DNA from 2 places in the Streptomyces sp. NPDC001492 genome. Region 1 is predicted to be linked to the other one. Evidence: predicted binding sites of a transcription regulator. Region 1 holds the regulator's gene; the other holds the start of a gene.
The links. Region 1 encodes HrcA, which represses chaperone genes, less so after heat shock. Its sites were predicted from a motif close to TTNGCACTCNGNNNNNCNGAGTGCNAA; they were not measured.
Positions count from the first base shown of each region.

Region 1 (5,377 bases):
ACCGGTATCTGATCGCGGACGAGGTGATGTCGGCGGCGGGCTTCGACTGGTACGAGGTCTCCAACTGGGCCACCTCCGAGTCGGCCCGCTGCCTGCACAACGAGCTGTACTGGCGGGGCGCCGACTGGTGGGGCGCGGGCCCGGGCGCGCATTCCCATGTGGGCGGGGTGCGGTGGTGGAACGTGAAGCACCCGGGGGCGTATGCGGCGGCACTGGCGGCGGGGAAGTCGCCGGGCGCCGGGCGGGAGCTGTTGTCGGAGGAGGACCGGCGGGTGGAGCGGATCCTGCTGGAGCTGCGGTTGCGGGAGGGGGTGCCGCTGGAGCTGCTGCGGGAGGAGGGGCTGGCGGCTTCTCGGCGGGCGCTGGGGGAGGGGCTGCTGGAGAGCGGGCCGTATGAGGAGGGGCGGGCGGTGCTGACGTTGCGGGGGCGGTTGTTGGCGGATGCGGTGGTGCGGGACTTGGTGGATTGATCACCCGTGCGGGTGGTCGCCTCTGGTTAGGCCCTCGGGTGTCCACGTCCCGTTTCTAGGGTGCCGTCATGAACGACCGGCAGGTGATCGAGTTCTTCGGCACACTTGACGTCCCCGAGGGGATCAGGGCGGAGCTCTTGCGAGGGGAGATCGTGATGACGAGATCCCCGGACCTGGTGCACAACTACACGGTGACGGACGTCCAGGATGGTGTTCCGAGGAGCCGTTGGCTGCCGCTGCAGCGGCAGTACGTCGAGATGCACCGGGAAACGAGCGAGCCGGTCCCGGACATCGTGGTGCTCGAACGGGGTGCGGGGCCGGACTCCGGTCGCCTCGTACCGGTCGAGGCGGTCACCATGCTGGTCGAGGTCGTGTCCAGGACCAGCGCGCACCGCGACTACGTGACCAAACGATCGATCTACGCTGGAGCAGGTGTACCGGTGTACCTGATCGTCGATCCGGCAGCGGCTGAATGCCTCGTGCTCACCGAGCCGTACGGGAGCAACGAGCGCGCCGACTATCGCTGTCAGCGCAACTGGAGGTATGGGGAGACGCTCCTCCTGCCTGTGCTCGACACGAGCATCGACACGGACGAGTTCAGGCGTGACCCGGCGCCGTGACGAAGTCGATCAGCTCCTCCACCCGCCCCAGCAGCTCCGGCTCCAGATCCTTGTAGGACCCCACCCGCTTCAGGATCGCCTGCCACACCGCCCCGGTGTTCTCCGACGGCCACCCCAGCGCCCGGCACACCCCCGTCTTCCAGTCCTGCCCGTGCGGAACCCGCGGCCACCCGGCGATCCCCAGCGACGACGGCTTCACGGCCTCCCAGATGTCGATGTACGGGTGGCCCACCACCAGCGCGTGCTCGCTCGTCACCGCCTCCGCGATCCGCCACTCCTTGCTCCCCGGCACCAGGTGGTCCACCAGCACCCCCAGCCGCGCATCCGGCCCCGGCGCGAACTCCGCCACGATCGACGGCAGGTCGTCCACACCCTCCAGGTACTCCACGACCACGCCCTCGATGCGCAGGTCGTCGCCCCAGACCTTCTCGACCAGCTCGGCGTCGTGGCGGCCCTCCACGTAGATCCGCCCGGCGCGAGCGACACGCGCGCGTGCGCCGGGGACGGCCACCGAACCGGATGCCGTACGAGTGGGCCGTACAGGAGCCGCGCTGGTCGGACGCACGAGCGTGACCACCCGCCCCTCCAGCAGAAACCCCCGCGGCTCCAGCGGGAACACCCGGTGCTTGCCGAAGCGGTCCTCCAGGGTCACCGTGCCCGCCTCGCAGCGGATCACCGCGCCGCAGAAACCGGTGCCGGGCTCCTCGACCACCAGCCCGGGCTCCGCAGGAACCTCCGGCACGGGCTTGGGCTTCTTCCACGGCGGGGTCAGATCGGCGGAGTACTGGCGCATTCGAGTGACGATAGGAGAAGCGGCCGGTCGGCGACTACGACACGCCGAAACGTGCCGCCAGCTCGTCCCGCTGTCTCCGCACGAACCCCGCGTCCACCACCGCTCCGTGACCGGGTACATACAGTGCGTCCTCCCCGCCCAGGTCCAGAAGTCGGTCGAGGGCGGCCGGCCACTGCGACGGTACGGCGTCGGAACCGGCCTGCGGTTCGCCGGACTCCTCCACCAGGTCGCCACAGAAGACGACCTCCGGGGAGCCCGGCACCAGCACCGCGAGATCGTGGGCCGAGTGGGCCGGCCCGACGTTCGCCAGCAGCACCTGCCGGCCGCCGCCCAGGTCGAGCGTCCACTCGCCCGAGACGTGGTGCCGGGGCGGGACCAGGGCGGCCGCCGCCTCCTCCGCCGCGTGCATGTCAAGGCCCTGCGACACCGCGTCCGCCCGCAGCTCCTCGCGCGCGTGCCGGCCGTCCAGCACCGTGTCGATGCCCACCGCGCCGTACACCTCCGCGCCGGCGAACACCGCCGCCCCGAGGACATGGTCGAAATGGGGATGCGTGAGCGCGAGATGAGTCACACGGTGACCGGCGAGCTCCTGCGCTTCGGCACGCAACCGTGCGCCCTCCGCGAGGCTCGACCCCGCGTCGATCAAGAGCGCCGTGCCCTCCCCGACGACCAGTCCTGTCGTGCAGTCCCAGCGGGGCAGCCGGCACCGGCCGACCCCGGCCGCCAGTCGCTCCCACTCCAGCTCTTCCCAAGTCACCGTCATACGGCGACGCTAGCGGTACGCCCCGTTCAACAGGGGCCGACCTTGCCCTGGGTGTACCCCACCGCCGTACACTGGCCGGTAACGGCTGGCACTCGGACGGACAGAGTGCCAGGCGAACAGCCTGGGGGACGACTTCTGGAGGTGTGCGCTGGATGCTGAGTGAACGACGGCTGCAGGTACTGCGCGCCATCGTCCAGGACTACGTCGGCACCGAGGAGCCGGTGGGATCGAAGGCTCTGACCGAGCGGCACAACCTGGGCGTGTCCCCGGCGACGGTCCGCAACGACATGGCGGCCCTGGAGGACGAGGGATTCATCGCGCAGCCGCACACCAGCGCGGGGCGCATCCCCACCGACAAGGGCTACCGGCTGTTCGTCGACAAGCTGGCGGGCGTCAAGCCCATGTCCGCGCCCGAGAAGCGGGCGATCCAGAACTTCCTCGACGGCGCCGTGGATCTCGACGACGTGGTGGCGCGGACGGTCCGGCTGCTCGCGCAGCTCACCCGGCAGGTCGCCGTCGTGCAGTACCCGTCCCTGACCCGCTCGACCGTGCGGCACGTGGAGCTGCTCTCGCTCGCTCCCGCGCGCGTGATGCTCGTGCTGATCACGGACACCGGCCGGGTCGAGCAGCGCATGGTCGACTGCCCGGCGCCGTTCGGGGAGGCCTCGCTCGCGGATCTGCGGGCGCGGCTCAACAGCCGGGTCGCGGGCCGGCGCTTCACCGACGTCCCCCGGCTCGTGGAAGACCTGCCCGAAGGCTTCGACGTCGAGGACCGGGGTACGGTCTCGACAGTGCTCTCCACACTTCTGGAGACACTGGTCGAGGAGAACGAGGAACGGCTGATGATCGGCGGCACCGCCAATCTGACCCGTTTCGGACATGATTTCCCCCTCACCATCCGCCCCGTCCTGGAGGCGCTTGAGGAGCAGGTCGTGCTCCTCAAGTTGCTTGGCGAGGCGGGGGATTCGGGCATGACGGTGCGCATCGGGCACGAGAACGCCTATGAGGGACTCAACTCCACTTCCGTGGTGTCGGTCGGCTACGGTTCGGGCGGCGAGGCAGTCGCCAAGATGGGCGTGGTCGGACCGACCCGCATGGATTACCCGGGAACGATGGGAGCGGTACGCGCAGTGGCACGGTACGTCGGACAGATCCTGGCGGAGTCGTAAGTGGCCACGGACTACTACGCCGTTCTCGGCGTGCGCCGCGACGCGTCGCAGGAAGAGATCAAGAAGGCCTTCCGGCGGCTCGCGCGCGAGCTGCACCCGGACGTGAACCCGGATCCGAAGACCCAGGAGCGGTTCAAGGAGATCAACGCCGCCTACGAGGTGCTCTCGGACCCGCAGAAGAAGCAGGTCTACGACCTCGGCGGCGACCCGCTGTCCCAGGCGGGCGGCGGAGGCGCGGGCGGCTTCGGCGCCGGTGGGTTCGGGAACTTCTCGGACATCATGGACGCGTTCTTCGGTACGGCGTCGCAGCGCGGACCGCGCTCGCGCACCCGCCGCGGCCAGGACGCGATGATCCGGCTGGAGATCGAGCTCGACGAGGCGGCCTTCGGCACCACGAAGGACATCCAGGTCGACACGGCGATCGTCTGCTCCACCTGCAACGGTGAGGGCGCGGCGCCGGGCACCTCCGCCCAGACGTGTGACATGTGCCGCGGTCGCGGTGAGGTGTCGCAGGTGACGCGGTCCTTCCTGGGCCAGGTCATGACCTCGCGTCCCTGCCCGCAGTGCCAGGGCTTCGGCACCGTGGTCCCGACGCCGTGCCCGGAGTGCGCGGGCGACGGCCGGGTGCGGTCCCGCCGTACCCTCACGGTCAAGATCCCGGCCGGTGTCGACAACGGCACCCGGATCCAGCTCGCCGGCGAGGGCGAGGTCGGCCCCGGTGGCGGGCCCGCCGGTGACCTCTACGTCGAGATCCACGAGCTGCCCCACGCGATGTTCCAGCGGCGCGGCGACGACCTGCACTGCACGGTCACCATCCCGATGACGGCCGCGTCCCTCGGCACCAAGGTGCCGCTGGAGACGCTGGACGGCATGGAGGAGGTCGACATCCGGCCGGGCACCCAGTCCGGTCAGTCGATCCCACTGCACGGACGGGGCGTCACGCACCTGCGCGGCGGCGGCCGCGGGGACCTGATCGTGCACGTCGAGGTCCAGACCCCGACGAAGCTGGATCCCGAGCAGGAGCGGTTGCTGCGGGAGCTGGCCAAGCTGCGGGGTGAGGAGCGGCCGCAGGGGCAGTTCCAGCCGGGCCAGCAGGGGTTGTTCTCGCGGTTGAAGGATGCGTTCAACGGGCGTTGAGATGGTGCTGGGGGCTGCGCCCCCAGACCCCCGCTCACACGCCGGACGAGCTGAAAAGTGCAGGCACGTGCCAAGGGGATGGTCCGATTCGGACTTGTTCGGAGGACGTGACAACATGCCGTCATGTCCTCCGCGCTGACCGATCTCTTCCCTCACCCGATCGTGCAGGCCCCCATGGCGGGCGGTGTCTCCGTGCCGCATCTGGCCGCCGCCGTGTGCGAGGCCGGGGGGCTCGGTTTTCTCGCCGCCGGGTACAAGACGGCCGACGGCATGTACCAGGAGATCAAGCAGCTCCGGGGGATCACCCACCGCCCCTTCGGCGTGAACCTCTTCATGCCCCAGCCCGATTCCGCCGACCCCGGTGCCGTGGAGATCTACGCCCACCAGCTGGCCGGGGAGGCCGCCTGGTACGAGACCGAGCTGGG
Region 1 covers NZ_JBSFHW010000048.1:12,603-17,979, forward strand. Annotated here, with positions in the region: gene hemW (radical SAM family heme chaperone HemW) at 1-470, shown strand, start outside; gene ACWC1K_RS40915 (Uma2 family endonuclease) at 539-1,090, shown strand; gene ACWC1K_RS40920 (DUF3097 domain-containing protein) at 1,068-1,883, opposite strand; gene ACWC1K_RS40925 (MBL fold metallo-hydrolase) at 1,918-2,646, opposite strand; gene hrcA (heat-inducible transcriptional repressor HrcA) at 2,799-3,815, shown strand; gene dnaJ (molecular chaperone DnaJ) at 3,816-4,952, shown strand; gene ACWC1K_RS40940 (nitronate monooxygenase) at 5,076-5,377, shown strand, end outside.

Region 2 (5,377 bases), on a different contig from region 1:
CGGGAGGGCCTTGCGGCGCAACTCCTCCGGCTCGACGGCCGAACCGCGCTTCTTCACGGTCAGGACACCGACCTCGCGCTCCCGCAGCAGTGCCTTCAACTTCTTGACACCGAAGGGGAGTCGATCGGTGATCTCGTACGCCGTCGCATACGGGGTCACGTGGTACTCGTCCGCAGTGATGTAGGCGATGGTGGGGTCGATCAGCCCGCCGTCCAGGTCCTCGGCCACCTCGGCGACCAGATGTGCCCGGATGACGGCGCCGTCGGGCTCGTACAAGTACCGTCCGACGGGCCGGACTTCGGGGTCGGGCAGGGCCTTGGACGGCGACGCCCAGACACTGGCGCCGGCGGGCAGCAGTGTCGCCCGCCGCGCGCCCGGCGTCACGCGAGGGCCGAACCACAGCACGGCCTCCTTGACGTCACCCCCGTCCGAGATCCACTCGGCCTCCGCGTCCGGGGGAATCGCCTCGTGGGGAATGCCCGGCGCGATCTTCAGCGCGGCGCACGGCGCCTTGCGGGCCGCCTCGGTGGCCCACGACAGGGGCGGCGAGTAGGCCTCCGGGTCGAAGATGCGGCCGCGCCCGCCGCGCCGGGCCGGGTCGACGAACACGGCGTCGTAACCGGCCGTCTCCACCTCCGTGACGTCCGCCTCCCGCACCTCGATCAGCCCGGCGAGCCCGAGCGCGTCGGCGTTCGCGCGCGCCACGGCCGCCGTGGCCGGATCCCGGTCCACGGCCAGCACCCGGATGCCGGCCCGGGCGAACGCGATCGCGTCTCCGCCGATCCCGCAGCACAGGTCGGCGACGGACCGTACGCCCAGCGCCTGGAAGCACTCCGCCCGATACGTCGCCACGCTCGCCCGCGTCGACTGCTCCACCCCGTTCGGCGTGAAGAACATCCGCTCCGCGTCCTCGGCGCCGAACTTGGCCGTCGCCCGCTGCCGCAGCCGCGCCTGCCCGAGCGCCGCCGACACCAGCTCGGCGGGGTGGTCGCGGCGCAGCCGGGTGGCGACGGCGAGTTCGTCGGCCGGGGCCGTGCCGCGCACCTCGTCGAGGAGGGCGCGGCCTTCGGGGGTGAGCAGGTCGGCGAGGTCGTTCACCGGCCCATTGTGGGCCAGTCGGTGGACGGTGCGCCTCCGGCCGCGTGGCGGGCCGGGATCCGGGTGGTGGCCTGCGATGATCCGGCACCATGGGAGCAGTAGTACAAAACGATAAAAATCGCGCTTACGGGGTGCCATGGGTCCGCGGTGGAATCGCCGTGCTCGCCGTCGCGGCCATCGCCTCGGGCTGTGCCCAGTTCGGCGGCCCGCCGGTACGCCCGGCTCCCGGCCAGCAGCCGCCCCTGCACGCGCCCCCGGCCCGCGCCCTCGACTCCTACGCCACGAGGCTGCGCTCCGCGTACATCGCCCGAGCCGCCGCGGCGCGCCACTGGGACCTGGCGAGGGTCCCGCTGACGGCTCCGGCACCGCCCGCGAAGAAGCCGAAGATCAGGGCACGCAAGGGCTTCGAGGTGGACGACCAGGAGGAACTGAACCTCCCGCCCGTCTTCACGACCGTCCCCACCCGGCAGAAGGTCGTCTTCCTGACCATCGACGACGGCGCCGAGAAGGACCCGGCGTTCCTGCGGATGATGAGCGACCTGAAGATCCCGTACACCGCCTTCCTCAGCAACTTCCTGATCAAGGACGACTACGCCTACTTCCGCCGGATGCAGTCCGAGGGCGGGACCCTCAACAACCACACCCTCACCCACCCCTACCTCCCGGCGCTGTCCTACCGGGAGCAGAGGCACGAGATCTGCGGTATGCAGACGATCATGAGGAAGCAGTTCGGCAGGCGTCCGGCCCTCTTCCGCCCGCCCTTCGGCAACTACAACCAGGACACCCTGATGGCCGCCAAGTCCTGTGGCATCAAGTACGCGCCCATCTGGGACGAGGAGGTCTTCGTCGACCACTGGGAGTACCGCGAGGACGACCGGGACCTGCACCCCGGCGACATCGTCCTCACCCACTTCCGCGGCCGTGACGAGTGGAACGGCACGATGGTCGACGACATGCGCCGCTTCCTGGACAGGGTCACGGCCGACGGATACGCGGTGGCCCGCCTGGAGGACTACCTGTGAGCCCGAGGGGCCCGGCATTTCAGCCCGTCCGGCGTTTGAGGACGAGGCCGTTCAGGCCGAAGCGGGGGGCTGGGGGCGGCAGCCCCCGGGACGTCCACCGAGGCCCGCGGTCAACCGAAAACCCCCCGACGCGCCGCAGGCATTGGCACTCCGCTTGACCGAGTGCTAATCGCAGTCATAGTCTCGGCTCTGGCACTCCCCACTGGAGAGTGCCAACTACGCGACGGGCAGGTCCGGCACCCGCGACGACGGATCCACCTGGTCGCCACCTCAGACAGTTAACCCCGTGAGATCTCCGAAGGGGGAGGTCGGATCGTGACGACCGCCAGCTCCAAGGTTGCCATCAAGCCGCTCGAGGACCGCATCGTGGTCCAGCCGCTGGACGCCGAGCAGACCACGGCCTCTGGCCTGGTCATCCCGGACACCGCCAAGGAGAAGCCCCAGGAGGGCGTCGTCCTGGCCGTGGGCCCGGGCCGCTTCGAGAACGGCGAGCGCCTGCCGCTCGACGTCAAGACCGGCGACATCGTGCTGTACAGCAAGTACGGCGGCACCGAGGTGAAGTACAACGGCGAGGAGTACCTCGTCCTCTCGGCCCGCGACGTGCTCGCGATCATCGAGAAGTAATTCACCTCGAGCATTTTCTGCTTGTGAGCTGCGCCCCGGGTTCCCGCGACCTTATGAAGCCGGGCGTCCGGGGCGCAGTTCGTTTCACCCACGTTTTCCGAGAGGGCTGAACCGCTCCCATGGCGAAGATCCTGAAGTTCGACGAGGACGCCCGTCGCGCCCTCGAGCGCGGCGTCAACAAGCTGGCCGACACGGTCAAGGTGACGATCGGCCCCAAGGGCCGCAACGTCGTCATCGACAAGAAGTTCGGCGCGCCCACCATCACCAACGACGGCGTCACCATCGCCCGTGAGGTCGAGGTCGAGGACCCGTACGAGAACCTCGGTGCCCAGCTGGTGAAGGAGGTGGCGACCAAGACCAACGACATCGCGGGTGACGGCACCACCACCGCCACCGTGCTCGCCCAGGCGCTGGTGCGCGAGGGCCTGAAGAACGTCGCCGCGGGTGCCTCCCCGGCGCTGCTGAAGAAGGGCATCGACGCGGCCGTGGCGGCCGTCTCCGAGGACCTCCTCGCCACCGCCCGCCCGATCGACGAGAAGTCCGACATCGCCGCCGTGGCCGCGCTCTCCGCGCAGGACCAGCAGGTCGGCGAGCTCATCGCCGAGGCGATGGACAAGGTCGGCAAGGACGGTGTCATCACCGTCGAGGAGTCCAACACCTTCGGTCTGGAGCTGGACTTCACCGAGGGCATGGCCTTCGACAAGGGCTACCTGTCGCCGTACTTCGTGACGGACCAGGAGCGCATGGAGGCCGTCCTGGAGGACCCCTACATCCTCATCAACCAGGGCAAGATCTCCTCCATCGCCGACCTGCTGCCGCTGCTGGAGAAGGTCATCCAGACCAACTCCTCCAAGCCGCTGCTGATCATCGCCGAGGACGTCGAGGGCGAGGCCCTGTCGACCCTGGTCGTCAACAAGATCCGCGGCACCTTCAATGCCGTCGCGGTGAAGGCCCCGGGCTTCGGCGACCGCCGCAAGGCGATGCTGCAGGACCTGGCGATCCTCACCGGCGCCACGGTCATCTCCGAGGAGGTCGGCCTCAAGCTGGACCAGGTCGGCCTGGACGTGCTGGGCTCCGCCCGCCGCGTCACCGTCACCAAGGACGACACCACGGTCGTCGACGGCGCCGGCAACTCCGAGGACGTCACGGGCCGCGTCGCCCAGATCAAGGCCGAGATCGAGAACACGGACTCCGACTGGGACCGCGAGAAGCTCCAGGAGCGCCTCGCGAAGCTGGCCGGCGGCGTGTGCGTGATCAAGGTCGGCGCCGCCACCGAGGTGGAGCTGAAGGAGAAGAAGCACCGTCTGGAGGACGCCATCTCCGCGACCCGCGCCGCGGTCGAGGAGGGCATCGTCTCCGGCGGTGGCTCCGCTCTGGTCCACGCCGCCAAGGTGCTCGAGGGCGGCCTCGGCAAGACCGGCGACGAGGCCACCGGTGTCGCCGTCGTCCGCAAGGCCGTCGTCGAGCCGCTGCGCTGGATCGCCGAGAACGCCGGCCTCGAGGGCTACGTCATCACCTCCAAGGTCGCCGAGCTCGAGAAGGGCCAGGGCTTCAACGCCGCCACCGGCGAGTACGGCGACCTGGTCAAGGCCGGCGTCATCGACCCGGTCAAGGTCACCCGCTCCGCCCTGGAGAACGCCGCCTCCATCGCCTCCCTCCTGCTGACGACCGAGACCCTGGTCGTCGAGAAGAAGGAAGAGGAAGAGCCGGCCGCCGCGGGCCACGGCCACGGCCACGCCCACTGACATCGCTCAGTAGACGGTACGAAGGCCCGGCACCCCTGGGGTGCCGGGCCTTTCGCCGTTCCCCTACTTCTCCATCCCCTCCAGCGCGCCCAGTTGGGCCATCAGCCCCAGCCGGTCGTACTCCCACCAGCCCTCGACGATCTTCCCTTCCTCATTGCACCGGAAGATGGTCGTGCCCGTCATGACGACGTTCTTCCCGGTGGACGGGAGCCCCATGAACTCGCCGGTCTGGGTGCCGCGCCAGGTCCACCGGGTGCTCACCCGGTCGCCCTGCGAGATCTGGTCCTCGATGTCGAAGGCGAAGTCGAACCCGCTGCGCCACATGCCGATCTCACGCCGCATGGCGTCCATGCCCATGGTGTCCTGCTCGTTGGCGGGATCGTGGTCGTGGTAGTTCTCGGCGATGAGATCGTCGAGCGGCGGCAGCTCGCCCTTGGTGGCGATGGTCTCGAAGAACCGCCGCACGTTCGCCGCGTACAACTGCTCGTCGCGCACGACGTCCAGGTCGGTGAAGGTCGGCATCTCGTCGCAGAGAGCCACCATCTCGCGGAAGATCTTGTCGGTCTCGGGCAGGTTGGAGTTCCGCATCGCCTCCTCGTACGAGGGGAACTCGACGATCTCGATGAAGTGGGACGCGTCGGAGTGGTCCTTGCCGACCACCGCGTGCGTCGCCGTCCGCTTCCCCCTGGTCTGCTCGACCCAGGTGTCCATCAGCCGGTTGATGTCGTCGAACCGGCTGGTCTTGCAGTCGATGATCTGAACGAAGGTCATGGTCTTGCCTCCGGTCCCCGAGGTCCGGTTACTGCACTGTTCCGGGGGCGGTGACAGCAGCGGCTTCGCCGCAGGCCCCCGGCCCCCCGGCGGAAAAGCAGGTCGACGGAGGTGGCC
Region 2 covers NZ_JBSFHW010000006.1:158,999-164,375, forward strand. Annotated here, with positions in the region: gene ACWC1K_RS10295 (class I SAM-dependent methyltransferase) at 1-1,098, opposite strand, end outside; gene ACWC1K_RS10300 (polysaccharide deacetylase family protein) at 1,188-2,120, shown strand; gene groES (co-chaperone GroES) at 2,436-2,744, shown strand; gene groL (chaperonin GroEL) at 2,864-4,489, shown strand; gene ACWC1K_RS10315 (ester cyclase) at 4,553-5,260, opposite strand.
Region 2: groES (co-chaperone GroES) is a predicted target of HrcA. The motif match lies at 2,263-2,289, and genes of this name have one in related genera.